4 regions of the Mesorhizobium sp. M1D.F.Ca.ET.043.01.1.1 genome follow, and region 2 is predicted to be linked to each of the others. Evidence: riboswitches for the same ligand, from Rfam matches in the RefSeq annotation. Region 2 holds a riboswitch; each other region holds the start of a gene.
What was found. A riboswitch is a leader RNA that binds a small molecule or an ion and turns the genes downstream of it on or off. The one in region 2 is predicted to bind cobalamin.
Positions count from the first base shown of each region.

Region 1 (5,852 bases), 830 kb from region 2:
CCTGCCAGCACCCGGCACGCCGGCTAGCGAGCGGACATTCGAGGTCCTCAATCCATCGAGCGGGGAAGTCTTGGCGGTGCTTCCCGACATGGGTGTGAAGGAGACACGCGCTGCGATCGACAAGGCCTACACGGCGCAGCCTAGATGGGCTGCACTGCCCGCCCGAGAACGCAGCGACGTTTTGTGGCGGTGGCATGAACTGATCATGGACCACGCCGATGATCTTGCCGCGATACTCACTGCAGAGATGGGCAAGCCGTTTGCCGAAGCCAAGTCGGAGGTGTCGCATGCGGCCGCGTATCTGCAATGGTACGCCGAAGAAGCCAATCGCATCTATGGCGAGACGATCCCCCCACCATCGATTGACCGTCGCATGATGGTGATCAAGCAGCCGATCGGTGTCGTGGGCACAATTACGCCATGGAATTTCCCAGCGTCGATGGTGGCGCGCAAGATCTCGCCGGCCCTGGCGGCGGGCTGCGCGATTGTGCTTAAACCCGCTGAACAGACGCCGCTCGTGGCAGGCGCAATGTTCGCCCTCGCGCATCAAGCCGGCTTTCCCGACGGCGTCATCAACCTGGTATATGCGTCCGAAGGTGACGCCGTAGGACGCGAACTCTGCTCAAATCCCAAGGTGCGAAAGATCAGCTTTACGGGCTCGACCGAGGTTGGCCGGCTGCTCATGCGCCAGTGCTCGGACCAGATCAAGAAGGTCAGCCTCGAGCTCGGCGGCAATGCCCCTTTCATTGTCTTTGATGACGCCGATATCGACGCTGCGGTTGACGGCGCGATCCAGGCGAAATTCCGCAACGCCGGTCAGACTTGCGTTTCGGCGAACCGCCTTTACGTCCAATCGAGCGTTCACGATGAGTTCGTCGAGAAGTTCGTGGACAAAGTCCGGCACTTGTCGGTTGGCGACGGCTTCGTTGCCGGAGTGGACATTGGACCGCTGATCGACATCCATGCTCTGCGCAAGATCGAGTCGCACATTGCAGATGCCGTTGCCAAGGGTGGGATTATTCGATGCGGGGCCGAACGCATCGGCAAGGATGGCACCTTCTTCAAGCCCACAGTGCTCACCGAAATTTCCAGCATCATGGCTGTTGCGCAAGAGGAGACTTTCGGGCCGCTGGCGCCGATCATTCGCTTCGAAGATGCGGATCAGGTTGTGCGTGAGGCCAACGACACGATCTACGGCCTCGCCGCCTATTTCTATGCCTCGAACCTCAAGCGTGTCTGGCGCGTTGCCGAGGCATTGGAATACGGCATGGTTGGCATCAACACGGGGCGTATGTCTTCGGAAGCGGCGCCTTTTGGCGGCATGAAGCAGTCCGGCATCGGGCGGGAGGGTTCCCGCCACGGGCTCGAAGACTACCTCGAAATGAAATACCTCTGCATGGGCGGCATCTGATCTCTATCTGGATGGACACCTCGGGCGGCGCACGATCAAACCAAAGAGATGATTCGAGCGCGGACCGCTTCGGGTCGTTTCAGTGCCCCCGCCTGCGCGCCTTAAGCTTGGATAGGTGAGCAACCTACCGTCCGCAGGTGCACCTTGCCTCCTCGCTGTAGAGGGGTTTCAACGTAGCTGGGCGTCTAGATGCATACCGCGGCACGTCTCGCCAGGCCGGTGTCTGCTGCAACTAAGAAGGCGATTGTGCATCAGGTGCGCTGAGACAGCGAAGGTAGTCAACCCGACGATGCAAGACGTCCGCACGGCGAATTGGCGCACCGAAACGTTTACGCCGCAACCTCCTTATTGCCGCACGGCCCACTGAGCCCCCTTCGCGCATCGCTCTGAATCGGTACAGTCGCCGGCATTCCCGCCTGGAGAAGATTCAGTGACACAAGACGTGCCCAGGCCGCGCATGCACGAAAGACATTGAGGGTTGAGATCCAATGATTATAGCGCATCTGCTCGACATGGACGGGGTCCTGGTCCGGGGCGGCCAACCGATTTCTGGCTCGGTCGGCTATGTTGCCGGGCTAGTCGCCAAGGGTGAGCCCTTTCAGATCTTCACCAATAACTCGCGGTTCACGCCAGAAGATCATGCCGAGCGTCTAAGAGCGGTTGGCTTCGCCGTGCAGCCAGAGCACATCTACACATCGGCGCTCGCCACCGCGCGGTTCATGGCGCTGCAAAAGCACCGATCAACTGCCTATGTTATCGGCGACCACGGTCTGGTCGAGGCCCTGCGGCAGGCAGGCTGCCGAATAACAGAGTTTGCCCCCGAATTCGTGGTCCTCGGAGACACCACGTCGTACCACTACGAGCAGATCGCAACTGGCGCTGAGCTTGTGGCGAAGGGCGCGCGCTTTCTCGCCACCAACCCGGATGCCACTGGCCCGACCGAGCGGGGCTCCCATCCGGCGTGCGGGGCTGTCGCGGCACTAATCGAGAAGGCCACCGGCCGTCAGCCCTATTTCGTCGGGAAGCCGAACCCGTTCATGATGCGCGACGCGCTCGACCGGCTGGGAGTTCGAGCTGTCGATACCATCATGGTCGGGGACCGCATGGATACCGACGTGCTCGCGGGGCTGGAATCGGGCCTGAGAACAGCCCTTGTGCTTACTGGTGTGACCAAGCTGGCAGACATAGAGCGGTTTCCATTCAGACCGGACTACGTGGTCGAGTGCCTTGCCGATCTGGGCCAAATCATAGCGAACCAATAAGCCGAACGCACCCCTACACGAAGACCGAACGCTCCTCTACGTTCCGCATGCCGGCCGTCAACCTGGGCAATGATCGGGAGGAACAGCCGGCCCGCATCCAGAAAAGAAGTGATAAGCGTGACAACTTAGTCGAAGTGCACCCATGTAGGGCAAGCAAGTTCATTGTGAGCTTCACTGCTTTGGTTCTGCACGTTCCAGCGATCGCACCGGAATTGATCCGGTGATTGGGTGCGCCCGTTGTCGGATCGTCGACGATGTCCGCAATGTCACACAATGCTTTCAGAGCGATTGCATCGTTCCTAACGATTTTCCCAGTTGGCACGACGATGCGTTCTCTGTGCAAGAGCACTGCGACGCGGCCGACCCGAGAAGGCACCACCTGATGATCACGCCGTTCCAACAATAGGGGCGCCGCCTCCAACGAGCGCCGATCAAACGGAAGCCATCGCGCTTTCATTCGTCTGGTTGTCCGGACATGACGAATTCGATTTCGGGCCAAAAGTGAGTGCACCCGATGACCCCCATGTTTGTGGAAGGCGAACGGGCACTTGCGTCGACGGCCGGCCAGTCGGCAAACACCCTGAAGCACTTCGGTGGAGCGCAGTTCGAGCGCGACGGGGCGGCGCTGAATGCCTTTCGACCGACCCGACCCTCGTAAGCGGCTTTGGGCGAAAGAGACCGATCAGCGCAAGGTGTTACTCGCATAATCACATAAACATCTCGTTATATGGTATTGACAAGGATCGAAGCGGCTGTGATTGTACGCATGTCATGGTTCTTCGCGCGGCACTGCCGTAGCGGAGCTAAGAGGGAAGCCGGTGCGATGCCGGCGCTGCCCCCGCAACTGTTAGCGGCGAGCCAAGCCCATTGATGTCACTGAGGCGAACGGCCTCGGGAAGACGGGCGGAGGCTTTGACCCGCGAGCCAGGAGACCTGCCACGACGAACAACGTCCACGGGCGGGGTGTCTGGTGGTCGCGGTAGCTCGGCTTCGTGCCGCCTATTCGCGGGTTCCTTGTCCCCCGCCCCAACCATCGGGGTATGGCATGACTGTCTCTCAACGAATTCCTGTAGCAACGCTCGGCGTGCCGCGTATCGGTCGACGGCGGGAACTGAAATTCGCGCTTGAAAACTACTGGTCCGGAAAATCTCGCGCTGCCGATCTGCTCGCGACGGCGAAGACGCTGCGTGCCGCTAGCTGGAGGGAGCAGCACGATCGCGGCGTGTCGAAAATCCCGTCCAACGATTTCTCGCTTTATGACCACGTGCTCGACACAGTCGCCATGGTCGGCGCCGTTCCGGCACGATACGCCTGGACTGACGGCGAGGTCCCACTCGATATCTATTTCGCCATGGCGCGCGGCAATCAAGGTCAGGCCGCGGATTGTGGACCTGCCGGTGACGAGCCTGCGGCCAATGGGCAGGGCCTTGCCGCGATGGAAATGACCAAATGGTTCGACACCAACTACCACTACATTGTGCCGGAACTCAGGGACGATCAGAGCTTTGCCCTCTCGTCGGCGAAACCGGTCGATCATTTCCTCGAGGCCAAGGCGCTCGGCATCCACACTCGCCCGGTCCTGCTTGGACCGGTTACCTTTCTCAAGTTGGCGAAGTCACCTGAGGAAGGTTTCAACCCTATCGCGCTCCTGCCACGGCTGCTGCCCGTCTACGAGGAACTCCTGCAGAGGCTAAAGCTCGCGGGAGCCGATTGGGTGCAGATCGATGAGCCGGCGCTCGTGCTCGATCTGATTCCCAACGAACGGGATGCGCTCCAATTCGCCTACTCCCGGCTGTCGAAAGCAGCACCCGAGTTGAAGATCATGGTCGCTACCTATTTCGGATCGCTGGGAGACAATCTCGAGACCGCAATTTCTCTGCCCGTGGCGGGACTGCACGTGGATCTCGTGCGCGCTCCAGAGCAGTTGGAGGCCGTCGGCCGGCTCGCGCAGAAGGAACTTGTGCTCTCGCTCGGGCTGATCGACGGCCGCAACGTCTGGCGCGCGAACCTGCCTGCGATATTTGACCGTATCAAGCCGATCGTCGCCGGTTGGCCGCTGGAGCGGGTGGAGATTGCCCCGTCCTGCTCGATGCTGCATGTGCCGATCGACCTGGACTTGGAGACGGCACTCGATGCGGATGTGAGGTCGTGGCTCGCCTTCGCAGCGCAAAAGACCGACGAGCTGGTCGTGCTCGCCCGTGCCCTGGCCGAAGGCCGGGACGCAGTGGCCGCCGAACTGGAGGCGTCGGCTGAGGCTGCCGCCGTTCGCGCGACATCCGCCAAGGTGCATGATCCGCTCGTCGAAGGCCGGGTCGCCAGGATCAAGGTCGGCATGACGCGCCGGAAGAGCGCATTTGCCGGCCGCTCCAAGCTTCAGGCCGACGTGTTTGGCTTGCCCCCCTTCCCCACCACGACGATCGGCTCCTTCCCGCAAACAGCCGAGATTCGCAAGGCGCGGGCAGCTCATGCCAAAGGCCAGCTGAGTTACGTCGACTATGAAGCGTTCCTGAAGAAAGAGATAAAAGCCGCCGTTCGCTGGCAAGAAGAGATCGGACTCGACGTGCTGGTCCACGGCGAATTCGAGCGCAACGACATGGTGCAATATTTCGCCGAGCAGCTCTGCGGCTTCGCCTTCACGCAACACGGGTGGGTGCAAAGCTATGGCTCGCGCTTTGTGCGACCCCCGATCATCATTGGAGATGTGTCGCGACAAAATCCGATGACACTACATTGGTGGCGATATGCCCAGTCGCTAACGCTGAAGCCGGTGAAAGGCATGCTTACCGGTCCCGTGACGATCCTCAATTGGTCCTTCGTCCGAGACGACCTTCCGCGCTCAGCCGTCTGCCGTCAGGTCGCGCTCGCCATTCGCGATGAAGTGAGCGACCTTGAAAAGGCCGGCGCTAAGATGATCCAGATCGACGAAGCCGCACTGCGCGAGGGCTTGCCGCTGCGCCAGGCCGACTGGGAGGCCTATCTCGACTGGGCCGTCGAATGCTTCCGGCTGGCTTCAACGGCCGTCGAGGATGCGACCCAGATCCACACCCATATGTGCTACTCCGAGTTCGGCGACATCGTGGACGCTATCGCCGCAATGGATGCGGATGTGATCTCCATTGAAGCCTCGCGCTCGCAGATGGAACTGCTCGATACGCTTCGAACCTTCAAGTATCCGAACG
Region 1 covers NZ_CP034444.1:2,144,353-2,150,204, forward strand. Annotated here, with positions in the region: gene EJ067_RS10620 (NAD-dependent succinate-semialdehyde dehydrogenase) at 1-1,411, shown strand, start outside; gene EJ067_RS10625 (HAD-IIA family hydrolase) at 1,900-2,673, shown strand; cobalamin riboswitch at 3,429-3,629, shown strand; gene metE (5-methyltetrahydropteroyltriglutamate--homocysteine S-methyltransferase) at 3,719-5,852, shown strand, end outside.
Region 1: linked by a shared signal. The riboswitch ahead of metE (5-methyltetrahydropteroyltriglutamate--homocysteine S-methyltransferase) and the one ahead of bluB (5,6-dimethylbenzimidazole synthase) in region 2 are both predicted to bind cobalamin.

Region 2 (5,852 bases):
GCTGGCGGGCGAATGTAAATGCGTGCCAGTGACGCGGCTGGCGCACGTCGTCCATCCCGCTCTAACCTTCCGGCAGCGGAATGAATTCTTCCTCATCGCCAGGAACGATATCGAAGCGGCCCGTCTTCCATTCTTCCTTGGCCTGCTCGATGCGTTCCTTCGAGGAGGAAACGAAATTCCACCAGATATAACGCTTGGAACCCAGCGACGCTCCGCCGAACAGCATGAAATGCGCGCCGCGCTCGGACGAAACGACGATCTCCTCGCCCGGCTTGAACACCAGAAGTCGCTCGGCCGGGAAGCGGTCGCCGGCGATGGAAACCTCACCCTCCAGCGTATAGATGGCGCGCTCCTCTGCATCGGCGGGGATTTTGACGCTGGCGCCCGCCGCCAGCCGCAAATCGGCGTAGAGCGTCTCCGAGGCGGTCGCGACCGGCGAGCGCAGCCCGGAAAATTCACCGATGACGACTCGGCCGCTGACGCCGTCGGCGTCGATCTCGGGCAGGCGGATCACCGACGTATTCGCGAACACCGGGGCGACCTCTTCCCTGCCGTCGGGCAAGGCCAGCCAGGTCTGCAGGCCAGAGACCGACATCGGCGCGCCACGCAACTCCTTGGGCGTGCGCTCGGAATGAACGATGCCGCGGCCGGCGGTCATCAGGTTCACGTCGCCGGGTGAGATCACCATTTCGGTGCCGAGCGAATCGCGATGCCTGATCTTGCCGTCGAACAGATAGGTGACCGTGGAAAGCCCGATATGCGGATGCGGGCGCACGTCGATCGCCTGGCCAGCGCGCAGGATCGCCGGTCCCATGCGGTCGAAGAAGATGAAGGGACCGACCAGCCGGCGTTTCGCCGTCGGCAGGGCGCGGCGAACCTCGAAGCCGCCAATATCCTTGGCGTTGGGGATGACCATCAACTCGATCTGGTCGCAGGCAAACGCGTCGCCGGCCTCAGGGTCGTTTCCCGGGAAGAAGCTCATGTCATGACCTCAGGCGAAGCGGAGCGCGGACCTGGCTTTCGCCTTAGCGGCCTCTTCCTCGCGATTGCGCGGATGCTGCGTGGTTTCGAGGCTGTCGAGCAGCTCGCGCGCGGCTGCCGCGATCGCCTCGACGGCGTGGTGAAACGCATGCTCGTTGCGCTTGGACGGCTTGGTCGAGCCGCTCAGCTTGCGCACGAACTGCAGCGCCGCATCTTGGACCTCGTCATCAGTCGCCGGCGGATCGAAATTGAACAGGGTCTTGATGTTGCGGCACATGCTTGAACTCCTTACCTGCTTTTCTTCCCCCGACCTGCTTTTCTTCCCCCGCCCCTCTTCCACGCTACTCGGCGTCGAGCGGCTCCGTTCCAACCGGCTTGCCGTCGCGCGACAGCCTGATCTTCTCGACCTTGTCCTCGGCCGCCTTTAGCAGCCGGTCGCAATGGGCTTTCAGCGCCTCGCCGCGCTCGTAGATCCTGATCGACTGATCGAGCGGGACATCGCCGCGCTCCAGATCATCGACGATCTTCTCCAGCGCGTCGAGCGCCTGCTCGAAGCTCATCGTCTTGACGTCTTCGTTAGCTTCATCAGCCATAATTCATCCCTTCATCAGCCGCCCGACATGGGCGGCGACCGAAAATGCCAGTCCCTGCAGATCGTAGCCGCCCTCCAGCAGGCTGACGAGCCGGTTGCCGCTGTGGCGCCCGGCGCGCTCCATAAGCTGGCCGGTCGCCCAGTCGAAATCGTCTTCGGTCAGGTTGATCGCGGCCAGCGGATCGCGATGGTGCGCATCGAACCCGGCGGAAATGATGATCAGGTCCGGCTTGAATGCGTCGATCGACGGCAGCACGCGCGACAGGAAGGCGTCGCGGAACGTATCGCTGCCGGTGCTCGGCGCGAGCGGCGCGTTGACGATGTTGCCGGCGCCGGTTTCGCTCTTGGCGCCTGTGCCCGGGTAAAGCGGCATCTGATGCGTCGAGCAATAGAGCACCGACGGATCGTCCCAGAAGATGTCCTGCGTGCCGTTGCCGTGATGCACGTCCCAATCGACGATGGCGACGCGCTCGGCCTGGTGCTTCTTCTGCGCGTAGCGGGCCGCGATCGCCGCGGTGTTGAACAGGCAAAAGCCCATCGCCGTCGTCCTCTCGGCATGATGGCCGGGCGGACGGGCGGCGACGAAGACATTGGCGGCGCGCCCCTCGAAGACATCGTCGATCGCCGCATTGGCGGCGCCGATCGCCGTCACCGCGGCCTGCCAGCTCTTCGGGCTGGCGCTGGTGTCGGCATCGATCGAGACGATGCCGGTCTCAGGAATGGCCGCGCGGACGCGGGCGACGAAATCTTCCGGATGGGCATAAAGGATGGTTGCCTCGTCGCCTTCCGGCGCCCTGACGCGGTCGAGAGCCGAGAAAGCCTCGTCGTCCAGCACGCGCTCGATGGCGCGCAAACGGTCGGGACGCTCGGGATGACCGGGCGGCGTGAGGTGCTCCAGGAATACCGGATGGGTGTAGAGACGGGTAGCCATGGCCCCTAATCTAGGCACCTGTCGCCCGGATAGCCATGTTTCGGCGCCGAATGATTGGGGAAAATCGCGCCCGATCGTGCGCAAGCGGCATTGGCGCGGCTTCCGCTTCGCTATAGAGTCCTGCCGCTGCCTGGTGCCCGCGACGCGGGAGAATCGGGAACACGGTTGAAATCCGTGGCGTGCCCAACGCTGTGAGGGGGACCGCGCCGGCAAAAGCCACTGTCCTAGACGGGAAGGCGCCGGATGCGGGTCGATCCCGAGCCAGAAGACCGGCCCGGCAGAAATGGTCGTCCGCATGGTCAGGCGGAGGGCTGCTTATCGCAAGGGGACAAGCGATGCAGGCACGAATGGCCGCCACCGGCGGCGGCGACTTTGACCAATTGGCGCGCGAGGCCGTCTACCGGGCGATGTTCACCCGGCGCGACGTGCGCAGCCATTTCACTGCCGACGATCTCGACGATGGCGTGCTGGCGCGACTGTTGACGGCTGCCCATCATGCGCCGTCGGTCGGCTACATGCAGCCGTGGAACTTCATCGTCATCCGCGATGCGACAAGACGGCGGCAGGTGCGCGACCTGTTCCTGGCCGCGCGCGAGCAGGAACTGCCGGCGATCGAGGCGGAGCGGCAGGCGCTCTACCGCACGCTGAAGCTCGAGGGCATCTGCGAAAGCGCGCTCAATCTTTGCATCACCTGCGACCGGCAGCGCTCGCAGAATTCGCCGCTCGGGCGCTGGCACAATCCGGAGATGGACCTCTACAGCACCGTCTGCGCGGTACAGAACTTCTGGCTGGCGGCGCGCGCCGAAGGCGTCGGCGTCGGTTGGGTGAGCATCATCGAGACCGAGGCGCTGAAGCGGCTGTTGTCGATCCCCGACCATGTCACGCCGATAGCCTATCTCTGCGTCGGCCGCGTCTCGGAATTCGCGCCGCGGCCGGACCTCGAGGCGCATGGCTGGGGGCGGCGCCTGCCGCTGCCCGACCTGGTGATGAGCGAGACCTTTTGCGGCGCCGGCGAGGCGCCGCTCAAATCGGCGATTGCCAAGCTTCGCGGCGCTGACCTGCCGAAGCCTTGATCGGGTTGCCTTCGGGGCTGCCGATCAGGCAGGCCGGGGCGAATCCCAGCGCGAGCCGCCGAAGGAGCCCAGCGCCTTGTCGCGAAGCTCCCTGAACTTCGACGAGGCCTCGGCTAGGCGCCGGTCCCATTCCGGATTGGGAACCTGGCCTTCGATGGTGGCGAAATAGACCTGCATCAGCGAAGCGATGGCGAAAGGCTCGATGAAGGCCGCCTTGAAGGCCCAGGCGAAGACGATGGCCAGCACGAAGGCCCAGCCGGCGAGCTGCCCGGGCATCACCCAGAGGATGGCGGCTGCCGGGGCAAGCATCAAAAGGAAGATGACGAAGGACACGCCCCACATGATCACCGCCAGCCAGACGGCATTCTTGACCATGTGCTTGCCGTTCTGCGCGTAGAGCACGACGCCTTGCCTGGCGGTCTCGAAAGGCGAGTTCGAATTGATGCGGATGTTGTAGCCGAGGATGATCTCGTCGACATAGGTCAGCGACAGCCGAATGACCGTGTTGATGAAGCTGACGAGGCCGCTCAAGCCGGGAATGGGGAGGAACGCGGCAATGCCGCCGATCAGGCCGGTGATGGCGCGGATGGCGCCTTTGACCAGTTGGTCGACCACGAAAAGGATATTGGCCTCGGCGAAGCGCTGGGTCACCACTTCCTTCGCATAGGCGATCTGGCCCTGGCCATCCGGAACGTCGTGGCCGTCGATCAGATGCACCATGACGGCGATGTGGCCGGCCTTGAGCACATAGAGGATATATTCGCGGATCCAGTAGACGGCGATCGAGACGACGCCGAAGCCGACGACCCCGCCCCACAAGGCAAACGACATCGGTCCGTCAGGGTCGGTGGAGATATGGCCAACGCCATAGCCGACACTGGCGCCGGTGCCGGTCGCCATGATGTAGGCCAGCGTGATGCCGAAATAGACGATCATGCGAAAGACGATGAACGGCCATGTCCGCATCATGATGGACACCGACCGGCCGATGCTGAAGTCCCACATAGCCCCGACTCCCCGCCTCGCGCATGACCCCGAAAATCGGAATCGTTTTTTCGGAAAGGATCATGCGCAGAATCAAAAGTGTTACAGCGTCCTTTGCGCGTTCGAAGAACCGCTGCGCTGCAAGACAATTGGCGGGAGAGGATGCGCTCGCCCCTGACATTGTCAACGCGGCGGCGGCGTGCCGGGCCCAAAAACCGGTGCACAAACCGGCAGCGTGGTTACGCGGTGGTTTGCTCTGGTTTCCTGAGCAAGCCTTCCAGCAGCTGCTTGAACGCCGCTATCGCCTTCTTGGAGGTCGCTTCGGGATCCTCGGAATTGGCGATGCGCTGCGCGGCCTGGCTGCTGGCGCCGTTGATCAGCCGCGCAGCGGTCTCGGGATCGAGATCGGGAACGACGACGCCGTCCCGCTGCAAGCTGGTCAGATGCCCGGTGATCGACGCCGTGCAGGCATTGGCGTTCGGCCATTGCGCCGGATCGCCAAGCACCGCCGGGCCGTCGCGGAACATGATGCGCTGGATCTCCGGCTCCAGCGCCATCTCGATATAGGTGGTGCATTCGTCGACGAAATGCTGCCAGCGGGTCGGCGCCCGTGACGCCACCTCGTTCACCCGGGCGGCCATCTCGCCGTCGATCTCGGCGATCACCGCCTGCAAGAGCCCCTTCTTGTCGCCGAAATGATGATAGAGTGCGCCGCGCGTCAGGCCCGCCGAAGCGGTGAAATCATCCATCGAAGCCTCGGCATAGCCGATCGTGCCGAAGGCGTGGCGTGCGGCCGCGATCAGCTTGGCGCGCGTCTCGGCGATCATCTCCTTGCGCCGTCTATGCATGGCTCTGGCCCTATTCGCATACGTCTCGTATGCCAATTGACATACGCGACGTATGAACTATCTGACATTCATACGCGGCGTATGTAGTTGCGGCGCCTTTCCCTGTCGAGGAGCACGATCATGCGAAACCCCTATTCGGAAATCTTTCGGGCTCCCGGCACGAAGGGCTTCGCCGCGGCGGCGTTTATCGCTCGGCTGCCGATCGCCATGTCGCCGATCGGCATCGTGGCGATGCTGTCGCAGACGTATGGCGAATACTGGCTGGCCGGCGCTGTCTCGGCGACTTACGCGCTGGTCAACGCCTTCCTGTCGCCGCAGGTATCGCGGCTGATGGACCGGCTTGGCCAGACCCGCATTGCCATGCCGACGACACTCGTTTCGGTGCTTTCCTTCGCTGCCTTGATCGCGGCGGCCAACCAGCACTGGCCGGTATGGACCTTGTT
Region 2 covers NZ_CP034444.1:1,313,289-1,319,140, forward strand. Annotated here, with positions in the region: gene EJ067_RS06685 (pirin family protein) at 62-982, opposite strand; gene EJ067_RS06690 (DUF2277 domain-containing protein) at 992-1,258, opposite strand; gene EJ067_RS06695 (exodeoxyribonuclease VII small subunit) at 1,323-1,574, opposite strand; gene EJ067_RS06700 (histone deacetylase family protein) at 1,578-2,504, opposite strand; cobalamin riboswitch at 2,619-2,797, shown strand; gene bluB (5,6-dimethylbenzimidazole synthase) at 2,840-3,577, shown strand; gene EJ067_RS06710 (hypothetical protein) at 3,602-4,582, opposite strand; gene EJ067_RS06715 (TetR/AcrR family transcriptional regulator) at 4,801-5,409, opposite strand; gene EJ067_RS06720 (MFS transporter) at 5,530-5,852, shown strand, end outside.

Region 3 (5,852 bases), 2.3 Mb from region 2:
CGCGCGGCAGGAGGATCTGCGTGCCCGGTGCTGCCGCGACATGCGCCGCCGACGGCGCGCCATAGGTTCTGGCCGCAATTTCGGCCAATTCGCGCAGCCGATCGGATTCCGGCAATCGCGACAGGGCGGTGGCGGGCAGATCGAAAAGCGGGTAGGAGTGCGGATTGATACCTGTCGAAAGATCGACGAAAGGCCGTGGCGCGTGGGGGAAGAGCGCGCTCGCCCGGCCGAGGGATCCGCCGTGATCCACCGCAGCAATCGCTCCATCCAGAAGCTTCATGTCGATCCTGATCGCTTTCCTGTCACTCGCCGTTGAACGTATCCTTGGCTATCCGGACTGGCTGTTCAACGCCATCGGCCATCCGGTCACCTGGATCGGCAGGCTGATATCCTTTCTCGATCGCAGGCTCAACCGCGCGACCGATTCCGACGAATTGCGTCGCCGTCGCGGCGTCCAGGCGCTTCTCGTCATCCTGCTGGTGCCCGCCGCCATCGGCCTGACGCTGCATGTGCTGCTCTGGCTGATCTTCCCCTCCGGCCTGGTTATCGCGGCCATACTCGGATCTTCGCTGCTATCGCAGAAGAGCTTGGCGGAGCATGTCGAGGATGTTGCCGACGCGCTGGAGACCGGTGGCCTGACGCTCGGCCGCATCGCCGTCTCGCGCATCGTCGGCCGCGATCCGGAAAAGCTCGACAAGGCAGGCATCGCCCGTGCCGCGATCGAAAGCCTGGCCGAGAATTTCTCCGACGGCATCGTCGCGCCCGCCTTCTGGACCGGCATCGGCGGGCTGGCCGGGGGGGCTGCGTACAAGGCCGCCAACACCGCCGATTCGATGATCGGTCATCGTACGCCCAAACACGAGGCCTTCGGTCGCGCCGCCGCGCGATTCGACGATCTGATCAACCTGCCGGCCTCGCGGCTCACCGGCCTGCTGATCGTGCTCGCGGCCTTCCTGGTCAAGGGCGCCGATCCTCGCAACGCCTGGCAGGTCATGCGGCGCGACGCGAAGAAACACCGTTCGCCCAATGCCGGCTGGCCGGAAGCCGCCATGGCCGGCGCGCTGGGATTGTCCCTGGCCGGGCCGCGCAGCTATGGCGGCGAGATGGTCGAGGACGCCTTCATGGGCGAAGGCGGCCGGCGCGAGGCCGAGAGCACCGACATCAGGCAGGCGTTGAAACTCTACCGGATCGCCGACGGGCTGTTGATCGCTCTGTTCGGGGTTCTGTCGGCGGTCGTGATCTACCTGACCATTTTGATCAGCGGCTAGAACTCGATCCCCTGCTGCGCCTTCACGCCCGCCGAGAAATGGTGCTTGGTCAGCCCCATCTCGGTGACGAGATCCGCCGCCTCGACGAGCGGTGGCTTGGCGTTGCGGCCGGTGACGACGACATGCAAATCCTCGCGACGCGCCTTCAGCGCCGCAACCACCTTCTCGAGATCGAGATAGTCATAGCGCAGCGCGATGTTGAGCTCGTCGAGCACGACGAGGCTGATCGAAGGATCGGCCATCAGCTCCAGTGCCTTCGCCCACGCGGCCTCGGCGGCGGCAATGTCGCGCTTCAGGTCCTGGGTCTCCCAGGTGAAGCCCTCGCCCATCGCATGCCACACCACGCGATCGCCGAAAGCGGCGAAGGCGTTCTTCTCGCCGGTGTGCCATTTGCCCTTGATGAACTGGACGACGCCGACGCGCTTGCCGTAGCCGAGCATCCTGAGCGCCAGGCCAAAGGCGGCGGTGGTCTTGCCCTTGCCCGGCCCGGTGTTGACGATCAGCAGTCCCTTCTCGATCGTCTTGCCGGCCACCTCGGCATCCTGCACCGCCTTGCGCTTGGCCATCTTGGCGCGATGGCGCTCGGCATCCTTATCGTCGATTTCGGCCATGTCACTTCACCTTGAGCGGCAGCCCCGCCACCATCATCAGCACGCTGTCGGCGACGGCCGCGACCTGCTGGTTGAGCCGGCCGGCGGCGTCGCGGAACCGGCGCGCCAGCGCATTGTCCGGCACGATGCCGAGCCCGACCTCGTTCGCCACCACGAACCAGGGCCCGCGCGGCCGCGACAGCACATCCGAGAGCCGCCGGCACTCGGCCTCGAGATCATGGTCCGCCAGCATATGATTGGTCAGCCACAATGTCAGGCAATCGATCAGCACCGGCTGGTGATCGGGCAAAGCCTCAATCGCGCCGGTGAGGTCGAGAGGCGCATCGACGGTCGCCCAGCCTTCGCCGCGCCGCGCGCGATGGAGCGCGATGCGTTCGCGCATCTCGTCGTCATAGGCTTGCGCGGTGGCGATATAGGCCCAGGGCGACGGGCTTGCCGTGACCAGGGTTTCGGCATGCGCGCTCTTGCCGGAGCGCGCGCCGCCGATGATGAAGGTCAGCCGACCTTCGGCGCGATCAGGCAAAGCTGCCGCGCAGGCTGGTCGCCGCGCCGGCGAAGCGGCCGCGCACCACGCCGACAACTGCGCCCAGCACCAGCCAGAACACCAGGTCGGTGAGCGTCACGGCAACCACGAACTGATGGTGCAGCCCTTCCGGAATTGCCGTCTCGAAGCTGTCTGGCTGCGGCGCGCCGACGATATGCGGAGCAACGATCAACGCGACGCCGAGGATCGCCAGCGGCAGCGACTTGCGAAAGGCGATCAGGCCAAGTCCGGCGGCGGTCGCAGCCACAGTCGAGATCCACCAGATCTGGCGCGGCAGGAGCTCGGCCGCCGGCATCGCCGGCAGTTCGGGCGGCAGGCCGAGGCCGGGCGCCAAAGTGAACACGGCAAAACCGGCAAGGCCCCAGAATACTCCCTGACGCCAATTGCCGATGCCACCGGCAAACTCCGAGACCGCGACCAGGATCAGCGCGAAACCGATGCCGGTGACGATGTTGGCGACGACGTTGAAGGCGAAGCGCTCGAAGCCGTCGGCCGGCGCCCAGCCTTCGTCCTCGGCCGGAGCTGCCGCGTCGGCAGGCGCTGGAGCCGCGCTGCTCATCGCCGCCGGCGCGGCCGAACTCATCGCATTGTTGTCGGTGGTTGTGGCGGCATGGTCGTGGTGATGGCCGCCGCCTGCCTTTTCATACACTTCCGCCTTGAGGATCAGCGGCACGGTCGCATAGGCCTGCATGCAGGCGAGCGCGATGCCCGCCACGAGCCCCGCGATCGCCGCGATGAACACGACGTTGCGAAACAGATTCATGGTGTAAGGCCTTCCTCAGTGGCAGGGAAACGCCATCGAATGGCGATAGTCGTGCGCAGCGTTGTGGACCGCATCGATATGCGAAAAGCCGACAAAGCCGACGACGAAAATGCCGAGCAGCGCGGCCAGAGCCAGCTGCATGACGCGCGACTGCGAGGAGACGGAGGCGCCGAGAGAGACGGAAGCGGTATTCATGTCTTGTCCTTTCGCCCTCCACCCGAGGGCATCGAAGTCAACTTTCCCGTCGCCGGCAGGTCTCCTGGCTCGCGGATCCGCGCCCTTCCCCACCTTCCCGAGGAAAAATCCCCAGTGGTCTATGGAGAGGACTACCGCACACAGTTGCGGGGGCAGCCACGGCTTTGGGCAGGAAATTCACCCTCACCGCATTCCCTCTTGGCTCCAAAAACGGAACCGACGACGGCACCGACTATAGGCAGAATCGCTGCAGGCGGCAAACCAATTTCCGTCATCGCCAAACGCGATTGCGCCATGGATTCGCATGCTAGGAAGCGGCGATTCTTTCAGCGACAAGCTGCTGCAGCCGCCACAGATGGGCGTCGTGAATGCCGCGCGCTTCGAGATTCTTGACGGTGTTGTAGAGATAGTCGGCGCCTGAACCCCAATGGCCGCAGGACGTCGCCAGCCTTTCCACCACCTCGCTTTCGCCGAGCGGGCCGGCATAGGTGGTGCCCTTGCGATTGATGACGAAGGCGAGCGCTTTCAACGGCCCCTTGTCGGTTGCAAGCTGCAGCAGGCGGGGGTGGTAGCTGGTTGGCTTCAGCGTCATCTCGCGGCGGAAAAGCTTGTCCAGAGCCCGCCGGCGGTCGCCACCGTTCAGGCGGAATGCTACGCCCTTGCATTGGCCGCCACGATCCAGCGCCATCATCAGGCCCGGACTCTGTTTGGTACCGCGCCAGCGGGTCATCTTCATGCAGAAAGAGCGATGCCAGCCGCGCGCCACGGCGACGCGCTCCTCGACATGCTCGATCTCGGGTTTCCAGATCAGCGAGCCATAGCCGAACAGCCAGAGCGGCTCGCTAGCTGGGAGTTCCGCTTCCAGGATGTCCAGCATCGCATCGTAGTCGGCGTCATCCAGATGCGCGGCGTTAGGATCGGGCCCGGTGTCTTCGACGATGCGAAAGCAACGAGCTACCAGTTCCTCGGTAAGCGACATCGTTCTTGCAGACATGCTTTGCGGCCCTCGCCAGCCGGCAGGCGCCGGCATCGGCAAGCGACCTTAAGGGCGGTCCCCGGACACCACAATGGCCCCGCAATTCACAACGGCCTGGTCCGGGGTGCCGGCTGTCGGGAGCGGGGGAACAGCCGATGCAGCCGGATCCAAGTGGGCGGGCAGGCGCGATGCAGCGTACCAGCCCGCTCGCTGATCAAAACGACTTCGGCAGATAGCGCCAGGTGAAGAAGCCGCAGAAGGCGGCCAGTATGCCGAGCGTGACGAAGACCGAGCCGAGGCCGAAGAAGGTGAGCACCACCGAATAGACCAGCGGCGGTGTCAGCTCGGAGAAGTCGAGATAGGTGCGGTAGACCGCCGCCATCTGCGCCCGCTCATAGGAACGGACCGAGCGCATGAAGGCGGTCGAGCCCAGCGCGTCGAGCGCAATCGTAAAGAGCGCGCCGCAGAGCAGGAACGCGGCCGTGAGCAGCGGCGCGGCTTGGCCGACGCCGCCCGCGGCAAAAAGCATTGCCGCCATGGCGAAATAGGCGAAGGTCATGGTGCGTCTGCCACCGAAGCGCTTGCCCGCCCTGCCCCAGAAGATCGCCATGAACAGCAGCGCATTGCCTGCCGACACCAGCAGCCCGCCGGCAAGCTTGCCCTCGCCGGTGATCACCATGAAAAGCGGGCCATAGACGAAGAAGGTCGTCCAGAAGCAGGAGCGGCCGAAGGCGATCAGCCAGGCGAGCCTGAGCCGCGGCTGCGCGATGAAGCGGCCGATATTGGCAAGCGGATTGGCCGGACGGCTCTTGCCGGGGCGGATCGACGGGTTATCGCCCAGCCGGTAGGTCCAGAACAGCGCAAGCAGCGCCAGCGCAAACGCCACGACCGCGCCATGCGCGGCATAGATGCCGAATCGGGTATAGAGGAAGATGCCCAGCGTCGGCCCGCCGGTCCAGGCGAACATCGACCACGCCATGCGCAGCGATTCCGCCTGCATGAAGTCGGCCTTGCGGATGTGGTCCATGATGTAGAGGTTGAGCGTGATCGACAGCGCGCTCGCCCCCATGACACGGCAAAGCATGCCGGCGAGCTGCCCCGGCAGCGTGTGGGTGACGAAGAACACCGAGCCGATCGCCAGCATCAGGCAGCCGGCCGTATAGACCCAGCGCCGCGCGAAGCGGCGGATCAGCATCGGCATGAACAATGTCACCGAAAGCCCGAGCAGCGACACGACGGTGTAGAGGATCGAGACGATCTGCTCGCTGTGCAGGATTTCGTAAGCCTGGATCGGGATGACGCTCGAGATCGTGGCGCGGGCAAACGATTCGACCGCGTAGAGCGAGGCGAAGGTGCGCGCATCGGCGGGCCTCAGGGCCGGAAGCCAGATCGGATGGCGCACATGGGTGGACATCGGCCCTCCGAAAGTGAATCGCCCGCCAATCTGGCCGGACCAGTGGCGGACCGGTAGCAGGAAATCGACTCCGAGAAGCCG
Region 3 covers NZ_CP034444.1:6,130,282-6,136,133, reverse strand. Annotated here, with positions in the region: gene cobD (threonine-phosphate decarboxylase CobD) at 1-280, opposite strand, end outside; gene cbiB (adenosylcobinamide-phosphate synthase CbiB) at 279-1,268, shown strand; gene cobO (cob(I)yrinic acid a,c-diamide adenosyltransferase) at 1,265-1,879, opposite strand; gene cobU (bifunctional adenosylcobinamide kinase/adenosylcobinamide-phosphate guanylyltransferase) at 1,881-2,402, opposite strand; gene EJ067_RS29360 (CbtA family protein) at 2,395-3,186, opposite strand; gene EJ067_RS29355 (CbtB domain-containing protein) at 3,202-3,381, opposite strand; cobalamin riboswitch at 3,418-3,617, opposite strand; gene EJ067_RS29350 (gamma-glutamylcyclotransferase) at 3,689-4,375, opposite strand; gene EJ067_RS29345 (MFS transporter) at 4,572-5,771, opposite strand.
Region 3: linked by a shared signal. The riboswitch ahead of EJ067_RS29355 (CbtB domain-containing protein) and the one ahead of bluB (5,6-dimethylbenzimidazole synthase) in region 2 are both predicted to bind cobalamin.

Region 4 (5,852 bases), 840 kb from region 2:
AGGAATTGCGGATTGCGCGACGCGACCGTCTCCCAGTCGGTATTGCCCCAGCTCGTGTCCATGTCGGCCATGATGTTTTCCCCGCCCGCGGCGGCGATCATGGCGTTGGGGATGGCGAACTTGCCAGCGGTGAAGGGCTTGTCCTCGCCGGAGTCATAGAGGAACACGCGCGCGCCCTTATGGTCGCCCACCTTGGCGGTGATGCCGGCCAGCTCGGCCTTCCAGCCGACGACCAGCTTTTGCGCCTGCGCGTCCTTGCCGAAGATCTTGCCGAGCTTCTCGACGTCGCCAAAGAGCAGGTCCATCGAAGCGGCGGGCCGGTTCTTGTCGAGATGGACGCAGCTCTCGGTCAGTACCAGTGTCTTGATGCCGTGCGGGGCAAGCGTGTCGGGCGTGACCTCGCCGCCCGGCTTCATGCCGTAATACCAGCCGGCGAAGAAGAAGTCCGGCTGCGCGGCTACAAGGTTTTCCAGCGTCGGGTATTTCGGCGCCAGCTCGGGGATCGAGCCCTGCTCGGCCTTGAATTCGGGGCCAACCTTGTACCAGCCGGTGATGCCGGTGAGCCCGACGATCGACGGCTGCAGCTTCAGCGCGAACGCCATCTCGGCCATGTTGAGGTCCTGGATGACGGCGCGCTTCGGCGGCGCGTCGAAGGTGAGCGGCTTGCCGCAGCTGTCGACGGTCACCGGGAAGGCGAAGGCGGCCGAGGCGACAAAAGAGAGGGCAAGCGACAAAGCGAGGCGTTTCACGGGATGGTGCTCCTTGATTGGGTTGGATTGTCTGGATTGGCTCAGGACGGGGCTGAAGCGCGGGCGGGAAGCTCGAAGACGGTGAGCTCGCGGTCCTCGGTCGGGTGCTGGAGGCGCAGCACATCGATGCCGAACACCTCACGGATGAGCGGCTGCGCCAGCGCCTCGCGCGGCGGCGCCAGCGCGTGCAGCCGGGCGTTGCTCATCACCGCGACGCGGGTGGCGAAGGGCGCCACCAGGGCGAGATCGTGCAGCACGGCGACAACGGTCATGCCGAAGCCGGCGACAAGGTCGAGCAACTCGCCGCGGGCGCGCGGATCGAGGTGGTTGGTCGGCTCGTCGAGGAACAGGATTTTCGGCTCCTGCGCGATGGCGCGGGCGAGCTGCGCGCGCTGGCGCTCGCCGCCGGACAGCGAGCCTACTGTGCGCGCGAGCAGCCGCAGCAATCCGGTCCGGCGCAAAGCCTCGACGACGATGTCGCGATCGTCGTGGCGGCGCCTCAAGCCCGCATGTGGGACGCGGCCAAGCTCGACATAGTCGATGAGCGCGAGCCGCGGATCCGGCTGGTCCGTCTGGCCGACGACGGCGATGCTGAGCGCCCGCTCGGCGGCGGTGATCCGGTCCAGCCGGCGTCCGGCAAGGCGCACCTCGCCGCGGCTCGGCGGCAGCGCCCCGCACAGCATGCGCAGCAGCGTCGTCTTGCCGGCGCCGTTAGGGCCGATGATGGCGAGACGTTCGCCGCCGGTCAGCGACAGGCTGACATCGTCGACCAGCGTCCGGCCGTTGGCCGTCGCGCCGAGGCCACGGGCTTCGAGAAGCTGCGCGGTCATAGGCGGCCCCCCCGATGATCGGAGAGAGCTTCGCTGCGCATTTCTTGCGTCGCCGGATCACAGCAAAGCGTGCACACGAAAATGCGGTGGATGCGATCGATGGAGCCGTCCAACATTCCGTCACTTTCCAAAAACGGCGACGGAAGGATGCCGGACGAGCCGGCCGACAGGACCGGTGCCCGCGTCTCCTCCCGGCACACCCCGTCCGGTCAACTCGTGTCGATGGCAGGTCTCCTGGCTCGCGGGTCGCCGCGCCATCCGCCTTCCCAGCCTTGCCGGCCAGTGGCATTCCGGATGGAGCTCGCCGCTCACAGTTGCGGGGGCAGCCACGGCCTCGACCCTGAGCGGATCTCACCGTGTTCCCTTTTCACCCCTCGCCTTGCGGCTCGGGGACCATGACACCGCCATCGTAGGTTGTCCGCGCGCGAGTCGCAACGGACTTCTGCGCGACCTGATCACCCCGTGAAATTCCCAATTTGCAGCTCGATATGTAATAACGTTACATATGCTCGAAGGCCCTATGTCAATCCCTTTCCGGCACTGCCTCAGCCAAACATCGGAAAATTCTCAGAAACCGTTCGGGATTTTCCGGGCCGGAAACCGCAAGAAGATCGGGCTGGCGAAAGACAGGCCGCAAACGCCCGATCCCTCTCTCCAGCCGATATATTTCCCGGTCGCCGCATCCTCCCCGCGCGAACGCAACCTTGGTCGTGGAGACAAGCATGATTGCCGCACTCTCTGATAACAAGGCGCTGAGGCGTCGCCTTGTCGCCGGCTCGATCGCCGTCCTCGCCTGCGGCGCGGCCCTGGTCTGGCACGGCGCAAGAAGCGAAGCCTCGAACGCCACCCCGGCCGCCCCGGAGACGAAGCTCGTCAAGGCCATAGCAGTCGCTCCGATGCTCGGCGCGGACACCCGAACCGCCGTCGGCGAGATACGCCCGAGGCTTGAAAGCGACCTAGGCTTCCGCGTATCCGGCAAGCTGCTCGAACGCATCGCCGAGGTCGGCGCGACGGTGAGGAAGGGCGAGGTGCTCGCCCGCATCGACGATCAGGACTATCGCAACCGGCTCGCCAGCGCCGAGGCCGATGTCGCGGCGGCGCAGGCCGTGCTTGTCGAGGCAAGTGCCGCCGAGGCCCGCATCGGCGCGCTGCTCGCCAAAGGTTTCACGACACGGGCCAACTATGACGCGACGCTGAAGAATCTGCGCTCGGCGCAGGCCAAGCTCAAGTCGGCGAACATCGCCTTCGAGATGGCCAAGGACCAGCTCGGCTATACCGAGCTGCACGCGGAATTCGACGGCATCGTCACCGCGAGCGGCGCCGAAGCCGGCCTGTCCGTCAATGTCGGGCAGATGGTGGTCCGCGTCGCCGATCCGCAGAGCCGCGACGCCGTGTTCTCGATCGCCGAAGCCGCCTTCGCCAACACGCCCGATACGAAGCGGCCGCCAAAGGTGACCGTCTCGCTGCTCAGCAATCCGGCGATCACCGCGGCCGGCACCATCCGCGAGATCGCGCCGATGGCCGATGCCGCCACCCGCACTTTCCAGGTGAAGGTCTCGATCGAGAATGCGCCCGACGAAATGCGCTTCGGCGCCAGCGTTTCCGGCCGCGCCGAGGTCGCCGGCGCGCCGGTCGTGGTGCTGCCAGGCAGCGCGCTGTTCGACAAGGATGGCAAGCCGGCGGTGTGGATCGTGGCGCCCTCGTCGGCCGTCGAGCTCAAGCCGGTCACGGTTGCCCGATACGAGACCGACCGCATCGTCGTCAGCGACGGGCTCAGCAAAGGCGATCTGGTCGTCACCGCCGGCGTAAACCGGCTGCGGGAACACGAAAAAGTCCGTATCGTTGAGGGAGAAGGAAAATGACCATGTCCAAGACAAAGGTCCTCATCGCCGGCGCCGGTCCGACCGGACTGACGCTCGCGCTCTGGCTGACCAGGCTCGGTGTCCCGGTCCGCATCTTCGACAAGGCTGACGGTCCGGGCGAAACCTCGCGGGCGCTTGCCGTCCAGGCGCGCACGCTGGAGTTCCACCACCAGATCGGCATCGTCGACGATGTCCTTGCAGCAGGCATCCGGCTGGAGCGGCTTACCATACATACGCCGGCCGGCGTCGCTGCCAGGCTGCCGCTGTCCGACTTCGGCCGCGGCATCAGCCCCTTTTCCTTCGCCTTCGCCTTGCCGCAGGACATCCACGAGCGTGTGCTGATCACGCATCTGCAGCGCGCCGGCGTCGAGGTCGAGCGCGGCACCGAGCTCGTCGCCTTCCAGGACGAGGGCGATGCGGTCATCGCCACGCTGAGCAAGGATGGCCGCACCGAAACCGTCAGCGCCGCCTATCTCGCCGGTAGCGACGGCGCCCGCAGCACCGTTCGGCATGGGCTCAATATCGGCTTTCCCGGCGGCACCTACGAGCAGGCTTTCTACGTCGCCGACGTCAAGGGCACCGGCGAAGTCACCCACAACGGCATGGACGTCACCATCAGCACCTATGGCTTCGCCATCGCCATGCCGGTCAGGCAGTCGGGGTCGCTCCGCCTCATCGGCATCGTGCCGAAGGCGCATGAGGCCGACGAGACGATCAGCTTCGAGGCGATCCGCGCCGATATCGAGCGCGACACCGGCGTCAAGGTCCACGAAGTCAACTGGTTCTCGACCTACCGCGTCCACCATCGCGTCGCCGAGCGCTTCCGCGTCGGCCGCGTGTTCCTCGTCGGCGATGCCGGCCATATCCACAGCCCGGCCGGCGGCCAGGGCATGAACACCGGGATGGGCGACGCAGTGAACCTCGCCTGGAAGCTTGCAGCGGTGGTACAGGGCCGGGCCGACCCGCGCCTGCTCGACAGCTATGAGCCCGAGCGCATCGCCTTTGCGCGCAAGCTGATCGAGAGCACCGACACCGCTTTCCGCTTCATCACCAGCCGCTCGCGGCTCATCGGCCTGTTCCGGCGCTATCTTATGCCGAAGATCATGAATGTCGCACTGCATACATCGTTCGGCTCGCGCGCCTTCTTCGGACTGATCTCGCAGGCGGCGATCCAGTACCGGGCCGGGCCGATCAGCTCGGGCACGGCGGGCAAGCTGAACGGCGGCGACCGGCTGCCCTACGTCGCCCATGCAAATGGCGACAATTTCGAGCCGCTGCGCTCGCTCGATTGGCAGGTTCATGTCTATGGCGAGGCCAACTGCGATTTCCGGGCGATGCTTGCGCCGAGCGGCATCCCGATCCACGCCTTCGCCTGGACAGACGCAGCCGGGAAAGCCGGCCTGCAGCGTGACGCCGCCTATCTGGTGAGGCCCGACGGCCATGTCGCGCTTGCCTCCACGGTCCAGGAGGCAGCCGCCTTCCAGCGCTATCTCGCCGGCCTCGCCATCAGGCCGAGGCTTGCGGAGCGCGCGCCCTACCGAGTGCCGGGCACTATGCACAGCCTGGCCTGACTTTCCGGCGCCCGCCACGCGGCGGGCGCTGACCGAACCCCGACCGTCACTTGTTTTGGCCAGCCGGCAGCCGCCGGCGGAACGCGCCTTTGCGCGCGCTGAGAGGGATTTGCATCATGACCAGCTTCAATCTTTCCGAATGGGCGCTGCGCCACCGCAGCTTCATCGTCTATCTGATGATCGCTGCCGCACTTGCCGGGCTTTACGCCTATCGTGGCCTCGGCCGCGAGGAGGACCCCCCCTTCACCATCAAGACCATGGTGGTGAAGACGATATGGCCGGGCGCCAGCACCAGCGACACGGTGGAGCAGATCACCGACCGCATCGAGAAGAAGCTCGAGGAGCTGCCCGACCTCGACTACGTCAAGAGCTACACCAAGCCCGGCGAATCCGTCGTCTTCGTCAACTTGAAGGACACGGTGGCGGGCGACCAGGTGCAGCCGCTCTGGTACCAGGTGCGCAAGAAGCTCGACGACATCAAGCCGACGCTGCCCTCAGGCGTGCAGGGCCCGTTCTTCAATGACGAGTTCGGCGATACCTATTCGCTGATCTACGCGCTCACCTCCGACAGCCTCAGCCATCGCGAGCTGAAGGACCTCGCCACCAGCCTGCGCGCCCGGCTGCTCACGGTGAAGGATGTCGCCAAGGTCGATCTCATCGGCCAGCAGGACGAGAAGATCTATCTCGAATTCTCGACGCAGAAAGTGGCGGCACTCGGCCTCGATGTCGGCACGCTGTCGCAGGCACTGCAGGCGCAGAACGCGCTGACGCCGAGCGGCACGGTCGAGGCCGGCCCCGAGCGCATCGCCATCCGCGTCTCCGGCAGCTTCACCTCCGAGG
Region 4 covers NZ_CP034444.1:470,095-475,946, forward strand. Annotated here, with positions in the region: gene EJ067_RS02325 (ABC transporter substrate-binding protein) at 1-749, opposite strand, end outside; gene EJ067_RS02330 (ABC transporter ATP-binding protein) at 791-1,579, opposite strand; cobalamin riboswitch at 1,786-1,992, opposite strand; gene EJ067_RS02340 (efflux RND transporter periplasmic adaptor subunit) at 2,302-3,441, shown strand; gene EJ067_RS02345 (FAD-dependent monooxygenase) at 3,444-5,012, shown strand; gene EJ067_RS02350 (efflux RND transporter permease subunit) at 5,129-5,852, shown strand, end outside.
Region 4: linked by a shared signal. The riboswitch ahead of EJ067_RS02330 (ABC transporter ATP-binding protein) and the one ahead of bluB (5,6-dimethylbenzimidazole synthase) in region 2 are both predicted to bind cobalamin.